Regions from separate parts of the Mesorhizobium sp. M0293 genome, predicted to be linked through region 2. Evidence: predicted binding sites of a transcription regulator. Region 2 holds the regulator's gene; each other region holds the start of a gene.
What was found. Region 2 encodes PhoB, which activates phosphate uptake and scavenging genes when phosphate is short. Its sites were predicted from a motif close to TGTCATNNANCTGTCAT; they were not measured.
Positions count from the first base shown of each region.

Region 1: a site for PhoB is predicted at 4,633-4,649, ahead of NKJ06_RS01050 (RNA degradosome polyphosphate kinase). Genes of this name have one in related genera too.
Region 3: a site for PhoB is predicted at 4,790-4,806, ahead of NKJ06_RS14350 (ceramide glucosyltransferase). Genes of this name have one in related genera too.

Region 1 is NZ_JAMYSA010000001.1:198,552-205,204, reverse strand. Features, by position in the region: gene NKJ06_RS01060 (serine hydrolase domain-containing protein) at 1-643, opposite strand, end outside; gene ppx (exopolyphosphatase) at 732-2,267, opposite strand; gene NKJ06_RS01050 (RNA degradosome polyphosphate kinase) at 2,267-4,468, opposite strand; gene NKJ06_RS01045 (zinc-finger domain-containing protein) at 4,713-4,958, shown strand; gene NKJ06_RS01040 (FAD-dependent monooxygenase) at 4,978-6,219, shown strand; gene NKJ06_RS01035 (TIGR02117 family protein) at 6,448-6,653, opposite strand, start outside.
Region 2 is NZ_JAMYSA010000024.1:53,865-60,517, forward strand. Features, by position in the region: gene NKJ06_RS11985 (HlyD family type I secretion periplasmic adaptor subunit) at 1-387, opposite strand, end outside; gene NKJ06_RS11990 (type I secretion system permease/ATPase) at 391-2,118, opposite strand; gene eglC (endo-1,3-1,4-beta-glycanase EglC) at 2,193-3,617, opposite strand; gene phoB (phosphate regulon transcriptional regulator PhoB) at 4,287-4,976, opposite strand; gene phoU (phosphate signaling complex protein PhoU) at 4,996-5,703, opposite strand; gene pstB (phosphate ABC transporter ATP-binding protein PstB) at 5,729-6,532, opposite strand; gene pstA (phosphate ABC transporter permease PstA) at 6,529-6,653, opposite strand, start outside.
Region 3 is NZ_JAMYSA010000032.1:2,966-9,618, reverse strand. Features, by position in the region: gene NKJ06_RS14365 (ABC transporter substrate-binding protein) at 104-877, opposite strand; gene NKJ06_RS14360 (2'-deoxycytidine 5'-triphosphate deaminase) at 977-2,071, opposite strand; SAM riboswitch at 2,170-2,247, shown strand; gene NKJ06_RS14355 (O-succinylhomoserine sulfhydrylase) at 2,305-3,492, shown strand; gene NKJ06_RS14350 (ceramide glucosyltransferase) at 3,507-4,658, opposite strand; gene apaG (Co2+/Mg2+ efflux facilitator ApaG/CorD) at 4,909-5,301, shown strand; gene NKJ06_RS14340 (Hsp33 family molecular chaperone) at 5,346-6,377, opposite strand; gene argF (ornithine carbamoyltransferase) at 6,471-6,653, opposite strand, start outside.

The DNA.
Region 1 (6,653 bases), on a different contig from region 2:
CGAAGAGTGCTTCACGCGCGAAGTCCGGCAGCGATTTGCCGCTGCTTCTCTCGATGATGGCGCCAACGAGCGCCACGCTGCCACCCGAATAGATCCAACGGCTCCCGGCTTCCACGATGATCGGTCGTTCGAGGACGAAGCGATAGCGATCGGGGGCAAGCTCCATCGCGATCTCGCTGTTCAGTGGATCGCTGTAGGGACGGTTCTCGTCCCACTCCATGCCAAGGGTCATCGTCAGCGCGTGGCCGATGGTGATCTTGGCGCGGGCGGGGTCGGCGGTGAGATCGGCATATTCGGGAAACTGTGCAACAAGCGGTGCTTCGGGCGGCGGCACCAATCCTCTGTCGAGCGCAATGCCGTAAAGCAGGCTGACGATACTTTTCGTCACCGAGCGGAGATCGTGCAGCGTGTCGACGTCGAAAGCGACATGCCCGAGGGGCCGCCCCCATTCCTCATCGGCGCCTTCCGCATAGTGTTGCAGGAAGACTTGTCCGGCGCGGGCGGCGAGGACGACGTGCAGATCGCGCAGCAAGCCAGATTCGATACCAGCGAGGAGCTTGCGGTGGATGGTGGGATCAAAGCCGAGCGCCTGCGCCGTATCTCCGTCCGGGAATGACGACGCAGAGTCCTGTGCGACAGTCATGAACGTTCACTCCGTGTTTGACGTCGCGCAACCCCAGTCGCGCGGCAATCTTGCCTTCAGGAATGCCCCACTACTTCAACAAGACGCCCTATTTCACCGACACACTCGGACCGCCCTCGACGGCCAGCACCAGCCGACGGTTGGTGATCCTTGCCAGCTGCGCCAGGCGCCCGGCTGGCCGCTCGCCATAGAGATCGGCCAGCGATGCAGGCAAGACCAGCGCCAGCAGGCCGTTGCCGCGCTGTTCCCATTTCAGCCTGGGCATGATGCCCGGCATCGACGCCGTCAGCAGGTAGACGACTCGCATCATCGCGGCGAGCACGCGGGCGCGCTCCAGATAACGCGGCGGAGCCAGCGCCTTGATTTCGGGCGCGATGGCTTCGTTGAAGATGCCGTCGTGACGGTAGGCGTTGGCCATTGCCAGGAAGGCACGGCCGGGATGGTCAACACCGAAGAAGGACGCGTGGGCAATGATGTTGAGCGACTGCTTGCCGCGATATTCGGGATGCGCGCGCCAGCCGATGTCGGCCAGCAATGCGGCCGCATGGCGATAGCGTGCCTCATCCTCGGTCTCGTCGATGCCGAAGGCGGCAAAGGTCCTGGCGGTCCAGTCGACAAGTTCATGCGCATGGGTGACGGAGCGCGAGCGCAGCCGGGCGAGTTCCTCCGAGGCCGAAATCAACGGATCGGCCTTCTGTTCGGCCTCGTCGAGCAGCGAATAGAGAAAGCCTTCGCGCACGCCGAGCGCCGAGACGATGATCTTCGACGGCTGCATCGCCGCCATGATCTCCTGCAGCACGATGGCGCCATAAGGCAGCAGCGAACGGCGGTTCTTGGAAACGCCCTCGATCCCCTTGACCTTCTCGATCTCGGCTTTGGCCACCTGCTTGAGGAAATTCGCCGCGCTTTCGGCGGATATCTCGTAGTGGTGCATGACGCCGAGCGGATAGTTGGTCATTTCCATGTGCAGCCGGGCGAGATTTCGCCAGGTGCCGCCGACGGCGTAGAAGGGTCTGCCCTGCCCGCCTTTCAACAGCTTTGCCTTCGCGAGTTCGTCACGCGCGATCTTCGCCGCCTGGGTCAGCGAATTCTTGGCCATGTCCTGCAGGCGCAGGCCGCCCAGCGGCAGCGTTATGCCGTCGCCGATCGCTTCACCGTCGACATCGACCAGTTCGAGGCTGCCGCCACCCAGATCGCCGGCGATGCCATCCGCCGGATGGAAACCGGAAATGACACCAAGCGCCGAATAATAGGCTTCCTGACGGCCGCTGATCACACGGATCTCGGTCTTCAGCACGTCCTCGGCGCGGTGAATGAAATCGGGACCGTTGATAGCCTCACGGGCGGCGGCGGTGGCCAGCACATACATCTGTTCGGCGCCGGCCTGGTCGGAGAGCGCGCGAAAGCGGCGGAACTCTTCCATCGAGCGGGTCACCGCCTCGGGGTCGAGCTTGCCGGTCGAAACGATGCCACGGCCGAGACCGGCCAGCATCTTTTCGTTGAACAGCATGGTCGGCGAACGCGCCAGCCCCTCATAGACGACGAGACGGATCGAATTCGATCCGATGTCGATGATGGACAGCGGTCGGCGGTCCTGCAGCCGGCCCTGGGAATCAGACAGCATCAGCCGGACGCTGCGGCGTTCTTCTTGCGACGCTTGAACTGCGCAATGCGCTTGGGCGCATGCGACTTCAGCGCGTCACCCCGTCCCGACAGGCTCGGATTGGTCATGAAATATTCCTGCGCGTTGAACGGTTCCTCACCCTCCTCCAGCACCACGCGCCGGGAGGTTCCATCAGCCAATACGTCGAAACTTTGCTGATTGTCCATGATGTTGCCCAGCATGATCTGGCCAAGGATCTGTTCATGCACAGTTGGATTGGTAATCGGCACCATGGTCTCGACGCGGCGGTCGAGATTGCGTGGCATGAGGTCCGCCGATGAGATGTAGACGATCGCCTCGTCCGACGGCAGGCCGTGGCCATTGCCGAAGCAATAGATGCGGCTGTGCTCGAGAAAGCGGCCGACGATCGATTTGACACGGATGTTTTCCGACAGGCCCGGAACCTGCGGCCGCAGGCAGCAGATGCCGCGCACGACAAGGTCGATCTCGACGCCGGCGCGGCTGGCATCATAGAGCGCGTCGATGATGATCGGATCGACGAGCGCGTTCATCTTCATCCAGATGCGCGCCGGCTTGCCTTCCACAGCATAGGCAATCTCGTCGGCAATATGCTTCAAGATGCGGCTTCTCAGCGTGAACGGCGAGATCGCCAGGCGCATTTCATCCGTCGGTTCGGCATAGCCGGTGATGAAATTGAAGAGCTGGGCGACATCACGCGCTATCGTCGGATCGGTGGTGAAGAAGGACAGGTCGGTGTAGATGCGCGCGGTCACCGGATGGTAGTTGCCGGTGCCAAGATGCACGTAATTGCGCAATTTGCCGTCCTCGCGCCGCACCACCAGTGACATTTTCGCATGTGTCTTCAGCTCGAGGAAGCCGAACACGACCTGCACGCCGGCACGCTCGAGGTCACGCGCCCAGCGGATGTTGGCTTCCTCGTCGAAGCGCGCCTTGAGCTCGACCAGCGCCGTAACCGACTTGCCGGCCTCGGCCGCGTCGACCAGCGCGCGCACGATCGGGCTGTCATTGGAGGTGCGGTAAAGCGTCTGCTTGATCGCCACCACTTCCGGGTCGGCCATCGCCTGGCGCAGAAACTGCACCACCACGTCGAAGGATTCGTAAGGGTGGTGGACGACGATGTCCTTCTCGCGGATGGCGGCAAAACAGTCGCCACCATGCTCGCGGATACGCTCGGGAAAGCGCGGATTGTAAGGCGTGAATTTGAGATCGTCGCGGGGAACGGCGACGATTTCGGAGATCTGGCTGAGCGCCAGCGGACCGGTCAAGACGCTGATGCGGCTCGACGAGACACCAAGCTCGCCGGCGACGAAGTCGCGTAGTTCCGCCGGCATCAGTATGTCGAACTCGATCCGGATCACCGAGCCGCGGCGGCGCCGCTTCAGCGCCGTTTCGAACAGGCGCACGAGATCCTCAGACTCTTCCTCGACCTCGATATCACTGTCCCGGATGATGCGGAATGTGCCGGAGCCCTTGACCTCGTAGCCGGGAAAGAGCTTGCCGATATAAAGGCCGACCGCCTCTTCCAGCGGGATGAAGCGGACATGGCGCTTGCGGTCCGGCAGACGGATGAAGCGCTTCAGCGCCACCGGCAGGCGCAGCAGCGCGCTCATCTCTTCGCCGTTCTTGCGATGGCGTAATTGCAGCGCCATCGAGAAGCCGAGATTGGGGATGAACGGGAACGGGTGCGCCGGGTCGATCGACAGCGGTGTCAGCACCGGAAACACCTGCTCCTGGAAATGGTCTTCCAGCCAGATTTTCTCGTCCTTGGTCAGCGCATCGCGGGTGATGGTCTCGATGCCTTCCTTGTTGAGCAGTACGGTAAGCGCCGAAAGGCTCTTCTGCTGGTCTTCCTGCAGCCGCTCGACCTCACGCAGCAACTGTTCCAGCTGCTGTTCGGGGGTGCGCCCGTCAGGACTTTTCAGCACGATGCCTTCGCGCACCTGGCCGGCGAGGCCGGCGACGCGCACCATGAAGAACTCGTCGAGATTGGCGGCCGAGATCGACAGGAAACGGACACGCTCCAGCAGCGGATGATTGAGGTTCAGCGATTCTTCGAGAACGCGCCGGTTGAACTGCAGCCAGGAAAACTCGCGATTGACGAAGCGATCGGGATTGCCCCCCTCCGGGCTTGCCGCCTCGACGTTGATGAATTCGCTCTGCACCGGCTTCAGTTCGTTCATATTCCGCTCTTCCACACCGTCTGCCGGCTAGGGCGCCGCGCGCCCTCCAGGACGCGCAAAGGACGCTCCACCACTCCAAGGCGACGCATGATCCTTTCCGAAAACCGACGTCGGTTTTCCGGGTCATGCGTTAACCGGCTTAACTTATCCTCTGACAGGGTTTTGCGACAGTTTCATTTCATCGAACTTGCAAAGAGGCCTGTTATGATCCAGATGCAGAAGAGACTGCGTTAAGGAGACGACGATGGCAGGCGGTTCCATTCCCCATTTCCAGAACGATGCGGGCTACCCGGCTATCGACATCGGCGTCAAGGAATTCATGTGCACGGGCGCCAACCCGCCTTTCGATCACCCGCATGTCTTTCTCGACATGGGCGACGACAATGAAAAAGTCTGCCCGTATTGCTCGACGCTGTACCGCTATTCGCCCAAGCTGAAGGCGACGGAAACGCTGCCGGCCGGCTGCATCTATATCGATCAGGCCGCCTGATTCCTTCGCGACAAACCCGATGAACGAAACGCGCTCCCGGCAGGTCGTCATCGCCGGGGCGGGCGTCGCCGGGCTGACCGCAGCGCTTGCTTTCGCCAAACACGGCTATTCCGTGCAGGTGTTCGAACAGGCGCAGCGCCTGGAGGCGGTAGGCGCCGGCCTCCAGCTTTCTCCCAATGCGACGCGCATCCTTGGCCAGCTTGGCGTGCTCGACCGGCTGCTGCCGGCAGCGGTGCGGCCGGAAGCCGTGGTGTTGAAGGACGCCGCATCGCTGCGCGAACTGGCACGCGTGCCGTTGGGGCAAGCCGCCGAGACGCGCTGGCAGGCGCCCTATCTCGTTGCTCACAGGGCCGATCTGCAGAGCGCACTGATGGCGCGCGTTGCCGAGATGCCGGATATCCATCTCACCACCGGCGCCCGCATCGGCAGCGTTGCCACCGGCACCCATGGCATCACGGCGACGGCCGAGATCGACGGCGGAACCATTACGGCCGAGGGCTTCCTGCTGGTCGGCGCTGATGGCGTCTGGTCCTCGGTGCGCGGGCTTGTCGATTCGGCCAAGGGGGCTGCCTCGCCAAGAAGCCGCTTTTCCGGCGAACTGGCCTGGCGCGCCACCGTGGCAGCAGACAGCGCCGCCGGACAAGCCTTTGCAGTGATCGGCGCCAAGGACTGCGTCACCACTTTCCTGCACCCAGGCTTCCATATGGTCGCCTATCCCGTCAGCAAGGGTGACGCCTTCAACCTCGTCGCCTTCACCAAGGGCGAACGCATTGCCGAAGGCTGGTCCGGCCATGCCGACCCCGGCATCCTGACCGATGCCACGCGCGGCACGGCGCCTGGCCTTGCAAGGCTGGTGGAAGTGGCTGGCCCGTGGCTGACCTGGCCACTCCATACGGTCGACCAGAAGCAACCCTGGACAATGCCGAACGGCATCGCGCTGATCGGCGATGCCGCACATGCGATGACCCCGTTCGCGGCGCAAGGCGCGGCCATGGCGATCGAGGATGCGGCGACACTTGCCGATATCATCGCCGACTTGCCTGCCGATCCTCTGGCCGCGCTTGCCGTCTGGGAGCAGTCACGGCGGCCGCGTGTCGCGCAGGTCGCCCGACGCGGCGCTGTCAACCGGCTGGCCTGGCATGCCGCGGGTCCAGTGGCGATCGCGCGCAATGTGTTCCTGATGATGCGCTCTCCGGAAAAGCTCGCGGCGGATTTGGACTGGCTTTATGGGTGGCGGGCTCAGAAGATCATTCGACGCTGAGCGTACAAGCACAATCGGTTGGTGGGACAGCACCCCCCTCTGTCCTGCCGGACATCTCCCCCGCAAGGGGGGAGATCAGCCGCCACCACTGCTTTCGCCAATCACCGACGTCGCGAAATGAAGTGAGGCGTCGCAACTGCCAATCTCCCCCCTTGCGGGGGAGATGTCCGGCAGGACAGAGGGGGGTGTGAAGGAACGCGACGCTTGCCAATTCGCGGAATGCCCACGCTAATTATACAGCCGCATCGACAGACCGAGCGATACCGGCAGCGGGTTCCACCAGCCGGTGCGCAGGCCGGCGGTGCGCAAGGCGGCCGCCGTCCAGGTGTTGCAGCCGACCAGCGCGTTGAAATGGCCGTTGGCTTCGTAGAAGCCGTCGAACCTGGAATAGGCCGCGTCCGGAACAAGGATCGGACCCTTCGGCCCCCGCTGGA
Region 2 (6,653 bases):
GATTGGGGCAAGCTGATCCAATCCGTCGCGTTCCGCCTCCAGCCGCGACGCGCTGGCCTTCAACGCGATCGACTGTCTCGTCAGCCGGTTGAGTTCGGCTTGCGCGGCTGTTCTATCCAGCAGGATCAGATCCTGGGCCTGCTGCACGCGATCACCTTCATGGACCAGCAACTCTTGGATGATGCCGCCCTCAGGATGCTGGATGAGGATGTTCCCGCCTGTCGCCGAGATGGTGCCTTGCGTGATAACCGCGCCGGACAACGGTGCACTGACCGCCCAATAGCCAAAGCAACCCACCAGTATCGCTATTGCCGCGTATCCGGCGAATGCCACCCGCCGGATGTCGGTGCGTGCTGTGCCTTCCCAGGCGAGGCTCTGCGCTGTCATCTTCTACGATCCAAAGCGGACGCTATGAGGGGTGCTGCGGACCGTCGTGGCAAAAGACCCTGTCACCGCCATGCTGCGCTGTGGAGGAAGGCCGTTGCCGGCAATCGGCTGCCGCAACACGTCGCCGCTTGGACCGAAGGCTTCAATCACTCCAGCGCGCAGAAGCATCACGCGGTCGCAGGCCGCGGCGATCGAAGGGCGGTGCGTTACTGCGATTGTCGTAATGCCCGCCGCTTTCGCGGCGGCAAGCAGTTCTTCGAGCGCGGCTTCGCCGCTGCCGTCGAGATGGGTACTGGGCTCATCCAGAACGAGAACACGCGGATTGCCGTAAAAAGCGCGCGCCAGTCCGATCCTTTGGCGTTCGCCACCCGACAGTGTTCTGTCCGACGGACCTATTCTGGTCTGATAGCCGTCTCGCTGCTCCAATATCAACTCATGCGCCCGGGCATTCTTTGCTGCCTCGACGATCGAGGCGTCATTTGCATTGGGTTCAAAGCGGGCGACATTTTCCGCGATCGATCCGGGAAAGAGCTCCACCTCCTGAGCGAGATATCCGATATGCCTGCCAAGCTGCTTCTCGTCCCAGCTTCTGAGGTCGGAGCCGTTGATCCTGACGCAGCCGCTGGTCGCCTGGATCGCACCGACAAGCAATCTCGCCAGGGTGGACTTGCCGGCTCCGCTCGGGCCTATTATCGCCACCGCTTCGCCTGCGCCGATGTGGAAGTTCAGTCTCTTGATGATGGGTTCGGTGCCGGGCGGGGCGTTCGGCGCGACAAAGATCAGGCCCTGCACGACAATTTCGCCGGACGGATCAGGCAAGGTCAGTTTTTGCGCTTGTGCCGGCTGGGCGGAAAGCGCCTTGTCCAACCGCTTCCACGATCGTCTGGCGTCGACGATCTGCCTCCATGACCCGATCAACTGGTCGAGCGGCTGCAGCGCGCGGGACGACACCAGGGAAGACGCGAAGATCATCCCGGCCGTCATCTTCCCTTGCAGCACGAGCCATGCTCCGACACCCAGTATCGCCAGCTGAAGTATCATGCGTACGGCTCGCGACGTTCCACTGAAAATCGCGTTGGCCATCGACGAACGGTCATGCAGGACTAGCGCCTCCGCCACGTGCCTTCCCCACACTCGCGCGGCGTTTTGGACCATGCCCATGGCACGCAGCGTCTCCGCATTCCGGGCAAAGGCTTGCTCCGACAGGCTGGCAACAGCCGAGCGTTCCGCCGACAAGGCGTCATTCCTGCCGGTGGCAAACTGATTTGCCACAACCAGCGCAAGCAACAGCGCAGATCCCGCCAGCGTAAGCCAGAACAGCAAAGGATGGATGAGGTACAACAGGGCGAGGAAGAACGGAGCAAACGGCAGGTCGAACAAGACCGCCGCGCCGCGTGACCTGATGAATGCGCATACCGAGGCAAGGTCTCGCAGTGGATTCAGGGCTGCTCCGCCGGCGTACTTAGCCTCAAGCGAGACGGCGAATGTCCTCGCGCCCAGTCTGTTATCGACAGTGGCTGCAACGCGCTGCGTGTAAACGGAGCGGACCGCATCGAGGAGGCCGAGAAAGGCGAGCGCGAGAACCGCGATAGCAGAGAGGTAAAGAAGCGTCTCGACGCTGGAGGAAGGCAGGACGCGATCATAAACCTGCAAGAGATAGAGGGGGATCACCAATAGCAGGATGTTGATGAGGAACGAGAAAACACCGACATCGGCGATGGCGCGCCTCAAGACTGCCCGCAGACCAGACTGTGCAATCATTCCCGCGCTCCTAACGGCTCATGGCCCCAACATGAGGGCGTCGCTTAGACCGAATGGTCGCCGGCGATGTCCAAGGGGTGGTGCTGCAGGTCGTCCAGCGTATAGGCGCGGATGTAGTCGATCTTCATCTCCGCCGGCGTAGCCAGATGGTCAGGAGGCTGGCCAGCAATGCCGCCCACCGCGAGATCGGCCAGCATATACATGGGATCGTGCATGTCGGCGGGCGTCGCCGCTTGAGCGACCTTAACACCATCGTAGGTCCAGACGAGCTCATCCTTCGTCCAGAGCAAGCCATAGGTGTGGAAACCGTCGGTGTCCGCAACGTTCACCGTGGACGAAACCTTGGTGTGCGCTCCCGTCTCATTGGTATGCGCCGTCATGTAGAGCGTGTTCGGGTCCTGGCCGCGCGTTTCGACAACGTCCAGCTCCGGCGGCCACGAGCCGTCTTCAGGAAGCAGCCAGAAGGCCGGCCAGGCTCCGGCCGTTTCGGGCAGGTCCGCCCGCATTTCGAAATAGCCGTAGGTTTGCGCGAAGGTGTCGTGGGTCGTCAGTATCCCCGAGGTGTATTCGTAGTTGTTGATCAGAGGCTTGATGTCCTCCGGCGCCTGCGCGGCGGTGATGGTGAGGACGCCGTTTTCAACGCTGAACGGGTGGACGGAACTCGTCGGGCCATAATTGGCGTCGATATACCACTGCAACTCGCCATTGCTGCTCAACGTGCTGCCGTTCGGCGCTCCCCACCAGAAATTGGAATTCCAGGTGCCGTCCTGCCCGTCCCGAAGGCTCAGCGTGTTGAAATCGTCGGAGAAGGACAAAGTCATGCCGGACTTGTCGATCGGAAGTTCGAACTGGGTGGGCTGCAACTTGTCGATGGTCGTATTCTTGAACACCAGGATCTCGTCGGATCCGAGGTTCAGCATCACGTTCGATTCCACCTGGACCATCTGTGAACGGACGGCATCGAACGAAGTGAAGTCATACCCGTTAAGGCGGACCGCATCGGTCGCACCGAAATCGAAGATAAGATCACTTCCATTTCCTTTGGAGATGGCGAAAGTATCGGCGCCGTCACCACCGATCAGGACATCATTTCCCTTGCCGCCATCCAGCGTCTGATGACCCGATCCGCCCTTGATGATGTTGTCCAACGCATTTCCGAACGCATATCGATTGGCGCCGGTAACGACGAGGTTCTCGAAATTGTCGGGGAGCTTGTAGCTCATCCATGTGTCGATCGTGTCGATCCCTGCCCCGGGATCTTCAACCACCTTATTGTTGGTGGAATAGAGGTGATAGTAGTCGTCGCCGGCGCCACCGTAGATCGTGACATTGACGCCGGTGTCTCCCCAGAAGGAGTCGTTGCCGGAGGTGCCATGCAGTTCTGGCCCGGACCCGGTGGCCGAGAACCAATGAGTGGAAGCGCCGGTGTAGGGAAGGGGGATGCCTTTGGCGTTTAAGACCGTGCTCATCAGAAATCCTTCCTCATGGTGTCCGACCTGGTCAAATCATTCGGCGCAAAGTCCGGCGACCGCTTTCAAAGCAACGTTGCAAAGAACGAGATCGTTCCACGGAATCGTCATTCGATCCGAGATCGTATTGAATATTCGGAGTACACACAATGAATAAAGAGCAGAGAACCTGCTGTAGGTTGAAGTAAATTTAATAAAATTGTGTATTTATGCAAAATACACATCCTATATATAAATTAACTCAAATTAATTCTTGAGTGCGCGGCTTGTTGGTCGGAGTCTGCGGGCAAGATGGCGATGTGACCGACTAATGCGTGTCGCTGGCCGTGCTTCCTGCCGCCAGCCGGGGCACATAGAGAGTTTGGGAGATCGGAGAACGCCAGAAGCTGCCTGTCGCTTTAGCCCAAATGCGGTCATTCGAAAACTGATGGGGATGACCGCTCCTGGCGTCACGTGCTCGCTCCCCATCGATGAGACGAATGCAACATTCCAGCCTTCGCGGCCGTTGGCGACCGCCTGCTAATCGAGTTTTCCTGGTCACGATCTATCGGGACGGAACAGGCACCTAATGCATGTCGCCCAAAAGCGACCTCGGTTTTGGGAAAACGACATGCATAAAAAACAAACACCTAAAGCGCGTCGCCTGAATCCGTTCAACCGCGACGCGCTTTAGTCTTCCCTAATCGCGTAGCCTGCCCCACGAATGGTCCGGATGACATCGGGCATGCGGCCATTGTTGACCGCCTTGCGCAGTCGGCCGACATGCACGTCGACCGTGCGCTCGTCGATGTAGATCGTCTCGCCCCAGACATTGTCGAGCAGCTGGCTGCGCGAGAACACGCGGCCGGGATGGCGCATCATGAATTCGAGCAGGCGGAATTCGGTCGGTCCGAGCCGAATCTCGCTCTTCTTGCGATAGACCCGGTGCGATTCACGATCGAGCACGATGTCGCCGACCTTGAGCACGCTGGACAGCACTTCCGGCTTGGCGCGGCGCAACAGCGCCTTGACCCTGGCCATGAACTCCGGTGTCGAGAACGGCTTGACCAGATAATCGTCGGCGCCGGTCGAGAGGCCGCGCACGCGGTCGCTCTCCTCGCCGCGCGCGGTCAGCATGATGATCGGCAGCCGCTCGGTCTCGGAACGCATTCGCAGGCGCCGGCAGAGTTCGATGCCGGAAACCGCCGGCACCATCCAGTCGAGCACCAGAAGGTCGGGAACGTTCTCCTGCAGCCGGATCTCGGCCTCGTCGCCGCGCGTCACCACCTCGACCTGGTAACCTTCGGACTCCAGATTATAGCGGAGCAGCACGCCTAGCGGCTCCTCGTCCTCCACCACCATGATGCGTGGCGCGATCATCGGCTGGTCACCCCTGTCATCATGCCGCCGGCGCGGACATTGCCGTCTCGTCCTGCTTCGGACGATTGGCGGGCAGCTGCGTACCGGTCAAAACATAATAGGCATTTTCGGCGATGTTGGTCACGTGGTCGCCGATGCGCTCGAGGTTCTTGGCGCAGAACAACAGATGCGTGCACGCCGTGATGTTGCGGGGATCTTCCATCATGTAGGTCAGCAGTTCGCGGAACACCGACGTGTACTTGACATCGATGCGCTCGTCGTCGGCGCGTAGTTTTGCCAACGCCTCGGCGTCGCGGGCAGCATATTCCTCGATGACGCCCTGCACCTGGATCAACACCAGTTGCGCCATTCCATCGATCGAGTGCGAAAGGTCGCGCGGCGTAACGCTGAGGCCGACAGTGCCGACGCGCTTGGCGATGTTTTTGGCAAGGTCGCCGATGCGTTCGAGATCGCCGGCCATGCGGATCGAACCGACGACATGGCGCAGATCGTCGGCCATCGGCTGCCGCTTGGCGATCAACGTGATGGCGCGATCGTCGAGCTCGCGCTGACGCGCATCCATGATGGCGTCGTCGGAGACGACACGCTGTGCCAGCGCGTTGTCGGAATTCAAAAGCGCCTTGGTCGCACCGCCGACCATCGAGCTGGCGAGATCGCCCATGTCGCTGATGAGCCTGCTGATCTGACCGAGATCCTCGTCGAAAGAAGCGACTGTGTGTTCGCTCATGATCCTGTCCCTCGTATGCCTGAACTCAGCCGAATCGGCCGGTGATATAATCCTGCGTGCGCTTCTCGCGGGGCGACGTGAAGATCTTCTCGGTGCGGTCGAACTCGACCAGCTCGCCCAGATACATGAAGGCCGTCTGCTTCGACACGCGCGCCGCCTGCTGCATGTTGTGGGTGACGATGACGATCGTGTAGTCGGCTTGCAACTCGTCGATCAGCTCCTCGATCTTGGCGGTCGACAGCGGATCGAGCGCCGAGGCCGGCTCGTCGAGCAGGATGACTTCCGGCTTCACCGCCACGGTACGGGCGATGCAGAGCCGCTGCTGCTGGCCGCCGGAGAGGCTGAGGCCGCTGGCGTTGAGCTTGTCCTTGACCTCGGTCCAGAGTGCTGCCCGCTTCAGCGCCTGCTCGACGCGACCGTCCATCTCGGACTTGCTGAGCTTCTCATAGAGCCTGACGCCGAAAGCGATGTTTTCATAGATCGACATCGGAAATGGTGTCGGTTTCTGGAACACCATGCCGATCTTGGTCCGCAAAAGGTTGAGATCCTGCGAGCGGTCGAGAACGTTCTGGCCGTCGAGCAGCACCTGACCTTCGGCGGTCTGCTTGGGATAGAGCTCGTAGATGCGGTTGAAGACGCGCAGCAGCGTCGACTTCCCGCAGCCCGAAGGCCCGATGAAAGCGGTGACGCTGCGCTCCGGCAAGGACAGCGTGATGTCCTTCAGCGCCTTCGACTGGCCGTAGTAGAAGTTGAGGTTCTTGACCTCGATCTTGGCCTTGGCGGTGGCCTCGGCGGCGATCGTCATGTCTGGAGACAACATCTGGCTCATTTGTCCTCTCTGCGTCCGGTCAGGCTGCGAGCAACGATGCTGAGCGCGAGAACCGTCAATGTGATGATGAGTGCGCCGGTCCAGGCCAGTTGCTGCCATTCCTCGTAAGGGCTGAGAGCGA
Region 3 (6,653 bases), on a different contig from region 2:
TCGAACCAGTCTGCTGATGCAGAGAGGCTGGCGATCCTTCGCGCCCCCCTCTGCCCTGCCGGGCATCTCCCCCACGAGGGGGGAGATTGGCGGCTTCAACGCCTCAATAGATATCGAAGTCGAAATACTTGGCCTGGATCTTCTTGTAGGTGCCGTCGGCAACAATCGCGTCGATGGCCGCATTGAGTTTGTCGCGTAGTGCCGTGTCTTCCAGGCGGACGGCAATGCCGGCTTGTGTCTCCGTGCCCTTGACGTCGCCAACCAGCTTGCAGCAGCCGTCGCTTGCCTTCTTCAGCCAGTCCATCAGCACGAACTTGTCCGAGATCACAGCGTCAAGCCGGCCGTTCGTCAGGTCGGTGATCGCTTCTTCCTGGGTCGGGTAGAGTTTTGCCTCGGCGCCCGCCTTGCCATATTCATTCTGGGCATAGTCGGCCTGCGTGGTCGAGGCCTGCGCGCCGACCGTCTTGCCGGCAAGCGCTGCCGGTTCGGTCGAGGCGAGATCGCTGTCCTTCGGCGCCACCAAAGCGAGCGGTGTCGTATAGTATTTGTTGGTGAAGGAGACCTGCTTCTTGCGCTCCTCGGTGATGCTCATCGAAGCGATGATGGCGTCGAACTTCTTCGCCTGCAGGGCGGGAATGATGCCGTCCCAATCCTGGGTGACGATTTCGCACTCGACCTTCATCTGCGCGCACAGCGCATTGGCGATGTCGATATCGAAGCCTTCGACCTTGCCGTCCGAAGTGATGGTGTTGAACGGCGGATAGGCGCCCTCGGTGCCGATCTTGATTTTCTCGGCTGCCTGCACCGATAGAGAGCCGGCCGCCAACACCAGCATGGCAGCGCCTGCTGCCGATATGATCCATTTCGAAATCTGCATTTTCTTGGTTCCCCTTGAACGCCGCCAGCTTGACGACCAGCAAGGCAGCCAAGCATGGCGAGCCAGTGCAGGCAAGTATTTTGCCTGGGGGTGATGGGTTCAGCGTGCGGGGCGGAAATGCTTGGACAGCTTCAGGCCCTGCGCCTGGTAGTTGGAGCCGAGATCGGTGCCATAGAGTGCCTGCGGCCGCTTCAGCATGTGCTCGTAGACCAGCCGGCCGACGATCTGGCCATGGTCGAGGATGAACGGCACCTCGTGGCTGCGCACTTCCAATACCGCCCGGCTGCCTGTGCCGCCGGACGCCGAATGGCCGAAGCCCGGATCGAAGAAGCCGGCATAGTGGACCCGGAACTCGCCGACCAGCGGATCGAAAGGCGTCATCTCGGCGGCGTAGAGCGGCGGCACATGCACCGCTTCCTGGCTGACGAGGATGTAGAATTCATCAGGGTCGAGCACCAACTCGCCGGCGCCGCTCTTGTGGATCGGCTCCCAGAAGTCGACGACCTCCTGTGCGGCGCGCTTGTCGACGTCGACGAGACCGGTGTGATGCTTGCCGCGATAGCCGACAAGCCCGTTTTGATCGCCGTTGAGGTCGATCGACAGCGCGATGCCGCCGCCGGAAATGTTGGGCGGCTCGGTGGCAACCAAGATCTGCGCGCGATGCAACTGGTGCAGTTCGGCCTCCGACAACAGCGCATTGCCGGTACGGAAGCGTATCTGCGACAGGCGCGAACCGGTGCGCGCGACGATCGGGAAGGTGCGCGGGCTGACTTCCAGATAGAGCGGCCCGTGATAGCCGGCGGCGATCTTGTCGAACTCGTGGCCGCGATCGGTCATGACGCGGGTGAAGATGTCGAGCCGCCCGGTCGAACTCTTGGGATTGGCCGAAGCCGAAATGTCCGCCGGCAATGCCAGGCTTTCGAGCAAGGGCACGATATAGACGCAGCCGGTCTCCAGCACCGCGCCCTCGGCCAGGTCGATCTCGTGCAGCTGCAGCCGGTCGAGCTTTTCCGAAACCTTGTGGTTGGGACCCGGCAGGAAGGAGGCACGCACACGCCAGGCCTTGTCGCCGAGCCTGAGATCAAGGCTGGCCGGCTGGATCTGGTCGGCATCGAGCGCACGCGCCGACTTCAGCGCGCCGGACTGGAACAGCGCCGAGATGTCCTGATCGGGAAGAATGCCTGTCTGCCGCAAGGCTCTGCTCCTAGAGGGCAGGCTTTTTCGGAACCTGCTTGGTACAAACCTCTTAATGAAGCCGGCAATTGACGCAAGCGTGGCACGGGTCTAAAGGGTCATTATCCCGTGGTGATTTGGCCGGTCGGCTTGCAGCCACGTTAAACAAGTCGCTAAAGGACCGTCGGGCCGCAAGGCCGTATGGACCGGTTGCGACTTTCGCGGCCGGTTTTTTTGTGTCTGGAAGAAGAGCGATGAGCACCAACAAGCGCAACTGGAAGCCTCAGACGGCACTCGTGCACAGCGGAACGCTGCGTTCCGGTTTCGGCGAAACGTCGGAAGCGATTTACCTCACCCAGGGCTACGTCTACGAAACGGCGCAGGCCGCCGAAGCCCGTTTCAAGGGTGAGGAGCCGGGCTTCATCTATTCGCGCTACGCCAATCCGACCGTCGACATGTTCGAAAAGCGCATGTGCGCGCTGGAAGGTGCGGAGGACGCCCGCGCCACCGCCTCCGGTATGGCTGCGGTGACGGCAGCGCTTCTGTGCAGCGCCAAGGCCGGTGACCATATCGTGGCGGCGCGCGCGCTGTTCGGCTCCTGCCGCTGGGTGGTCGAGACGCTGGCGCCGAAATACGGCATCGAGGCAACACTGGTCGACGGCACCGACATCGCCAACTGGGAAAAGGCGGTCAAGCCGAACACCAAGCTGTTCTTCTTGGAAAGCCCGACCAACCCGACGCTGGAAGTCGTCGACATCGCCGCGGTTGCCTCGCTTGCCAATTCGATCGGTGCCAGGCTGATCGTCGACAATGTCTTCGCCACGCCCTTGCAGCAAAAGCCGCTGCAGCTTGGCGCCCACATCGTCGTCTATTCGGCGACCAAGCACATTGACGGCCAGGGGCGCTGTCTCGGCGGCGTCATCTTGTCGGACAAGAAGTGGATCGACGAGAACCTGCACGACTATTTTCGCCACACCGGGCCTAGCCTGTCGCCTTTCAACGCCTGGACGCTGCTGAAGGGCTTGGAGACGCTGCCGCTGCGCGTACGCCAGCAGACGGAAAGCGCAGGCCGGATCGCGGATTTCCTGGCCGAGCGGCCGGAAATCGCCCGCGTCATCTATCCCGGCCGGGCCGACCACCCGCAGGCCGATGTCGTCAAGAAGCAGATGTCGGGCGGCTCGACTCTGATCTGCCTGGACGTCAAGGGCGGCAAGCAGGCGGCCTTCGCCCTGCAGAACGCGCTCGACATCGTGCTGATCTCCAACAATCTCGGTGACGCCAAGAGCCTGATCACCCATCCGGCGACGACGACGCACAAGAATTTGAGCGACGAAGCGCGTGCTGAACTCGGCATCGGGCCGGGCACGCTCAGGCTGTCGGTCGGCCTGGAAGACACCGACGATCTGCTGGAGGATATCGCGCAAGCGCTGAAGGCCAAATAGGAGGCCTTTGGCTTTCAGGCGCCGGATGGCGTCTCTTCCAGCTCGGCCGCCTTGGTGCCGATCGTCATCGCATTGCCGCGCCACTCGACGGCACCGCCGAGCCAGCCGCGCGCCCACATCGCCGGCAGAATCAGGTCGCGCATTGCCATCGCCGCGACCATGCGTGGCGACAGGTACCAGCCCTTTGAGCGGGCCAGAATGCACTCGGGAAGGTAGAAGGCTGCCAGCACGGCAATGGCGGTTGCCCAGAGGCTGAAGCCGGCGCTTGCCGTCGCAATCAGCGCCAGCACCAGCGGCACCACCGCGCCAGTCAGGATTTCAGGCGCGAAGAACAGCGGGAAGGTGACGCGGCGCAGGCGAGCCCAACGGGCCTGGCGCGACCAGATCTCGCCAAATGTGCGCAGACCGAGCGGCTGCTCGAAGGGCGCGGCGACGAGATTGACGCGCAGGCCGAGGCCATTGACCAGCTTGGTCGCGGCGGCGTCCTCGGCGATCTCGGCGGCCAGCGCGCGGATGCCGCCATTGGCATCGAGCATCGGCTTGTTCCAGAGCATGCTCTTGCCTTGGGCAAAGCCAAGGCCAAGCGCCTCGCCCGAATATTGCCAGCGTGCCTGCAGCGTGTTGAGGAAAGCGCATTCGACTTCAGCCCAGAAGCCGGCCGGCCGCGAACCGATCGGCGTCGAGCAGACAAGGCCGGTGTCCGGCCGCCATGCAGCCATCAGGTGCTGGACGTAGTCTCTCGGCATCAACACGTTGGAATCGGCCAGGATCACCCAATCGTGCCGCACCGCTTCCCAGCCCTTGACGCAATTGTTGAGTTTCGGATTGGCGCTGACGCGGTCGTTGCCGATCAACAGCCGGGCCGGCACCTTGGGAAACAGGACAATCGCCCTGTTTATCAGTTTGACCACCGGATCGTCGGCATGGGCGACGCAGAAGACCAGCTCGTAGCGCGGCCAGTCGAGCGAAAAGGCGCGCTCCAGCGTCTCGTGCGTGAAGGGTTCCACGCCACGCGACGGCACGACGATCGACACCGGCCGCGGCTTGCCGACGGGCGGCGCTATGATGCGGCGCCGTTTCAGACGCGACGCGGCAAGCACGATGCTGGCGAGATTTGAGAGGATGAGAGCAGTTGAAAGCGCGGCGGCTATGAGAGTGAGTTCCATCGAGATCCGGTAGCTCCAGGAAAGCCGCCCACCAGAACAATCTAGGGGCATGACGACAGATCTCAACAGTTCGACAGAGCGCCCGAGTCGCGCGGCATTGATCGGCACACACCATCATTGACCATTGTCACGTGTCACTTAAATGACATTCTTGGCCGGCACCTGCACGTCAGACCGCGATGATAGGATGCGTACCGTTGACCGGCCACCACGAAGCGCCGAAAGTTACAGGATTGTTTTGGAGCCGCTTATGTACAGCGCCGTCACGCGCAACATCGAAGTGCAGGTCAGGCCGTTCTATCTGGAGGACCGCTCGGATCCGTCCGAGAACCGCTATGTCTGGGGCTATCAGATAACGATCGACAATCAGTCGGACGACTTCGTGCAGCTGTTGTCGCGCTATTGGCACATCACCGACGGCACCGGCCGGGTCGAAGAGGTACGCGGCCCAGGCGTCGTCGGCGACCAGCCCGAACTCAATCCCGGCGACAGCTACCAATACACGTCCGGTTGCCCGCTCTCGACACCGTCCGGCATCATGGTCGGGCACTACACGATGCGCAACGAGCGGGGCGAGACGTTCGACATCGCCATCCCCGCCTTTTCACTCGACCTGCCGGGGACGCGGCGGACGGTGAACTAATTTGCCTCGCCGGCCGCGAGGCAGCTGGCGAGGCGTGTTTTTCTCTACTGAGCCGCAAATTCCGCCGGGTCGAAGTCGTATTGCTTCGAGCAGAATTCGCAGGCGACGTGGATGCCGCCATCTTCGGTGCTGTCCTTGATCTCCTGCGCGGAGAAACCCTCGAGGATGCCGCGGATCTTGTCCCGGGAGCACGAGCACCGGTCGGCGACCGGAACGCCGCCAAAGACGCGCACGCCATGCTCGTGGAACAGCCTGTAGAGCAGCCGCTCGGCGCCGATCGTCGGGTCGATCAGTTCGGTCGGCTCGATGGTGCCGAGCAGCGCCAGCAACTCCTGCCAGGAATTGTCGGCCGGATCGTGGATCTCCTCGCGCGGATCGCCATCGCCGCCCGGCAGGTCCGGCACGCGCATGCGCTCTGGCGATTGCGGCAGGAACTGCGCCAGGATGCCACCGGCGCGCCACTGCTCGCGGGCGCCGCCAGGGCCGGGCGTCAGCAGCTTGGCCACCGAAAGCCTGAGATCGGTCGGAATCTGCTCCGACTGACGGAAATAGGTGCGTGCTGCATCTTCCAGCGTCTCGCCATCGAGCTGGACGATACCCTGATAGCGCTGCGTGTGAGCGCCCTGATCGATGGTCAGCGCCAGCACGCCGGTGCCGAGCAGGGTCTGCTGGGACGTTTCGCCCGCCGCGACCAGCGCTTCCAGCCGGTCGGCATCGAAACGCGCATAGGCGCGCAGCGCCGAGGGCGTGGAAAAATCCGCGACCAGCATGTCGACAGGCCCATCGGTGCGGGTCTGCAGGATGAACTTGCCCTCGAACTTGAGCGAGGTGCCAAGCAGCACCGTCAGCACACAGGCTTCCGCCAGCAGGCGGGCGACCGGCTCGGGATAGTCGTGGCGGCTAAGGATAGCGTCGAGCATTGGCCCGAGCTGGACGGTGCGGCCGCGCACGTCGAGCGGGCCGACCTCGAAGGGCACGACGTGATCGTCGCCGGCGTAGCCGAATTCGCCGAGTTTGGGGTGATGTTCAGTCACTTGATAGGTTTCCAACATAACAAAGCTCCAGGGCGCGGCCATGCCGCCCTGTCGGGAGCATGCGTCGAAACGCGCTTGATTTGCGTGATGTGGCGCAAATAGGCATCACACCCCGGCAGATCAAGCTCCCAGGGCTCAAGCGCCGAGACACCAGGCGAGCACGGCCTTCTGGGCGTGGAGCCGGTTCTCGGCCTCGTCGAAGACCACCGAATGCGGCCCGTCGATGACCTCGTCGGTCACTTCCTCGCCGCGATGCGCCGGCAGGCAGTGCATGAACAGCGCGTCCGGCTTGGCCTTGGCCATCAGCTTGGCATTGAC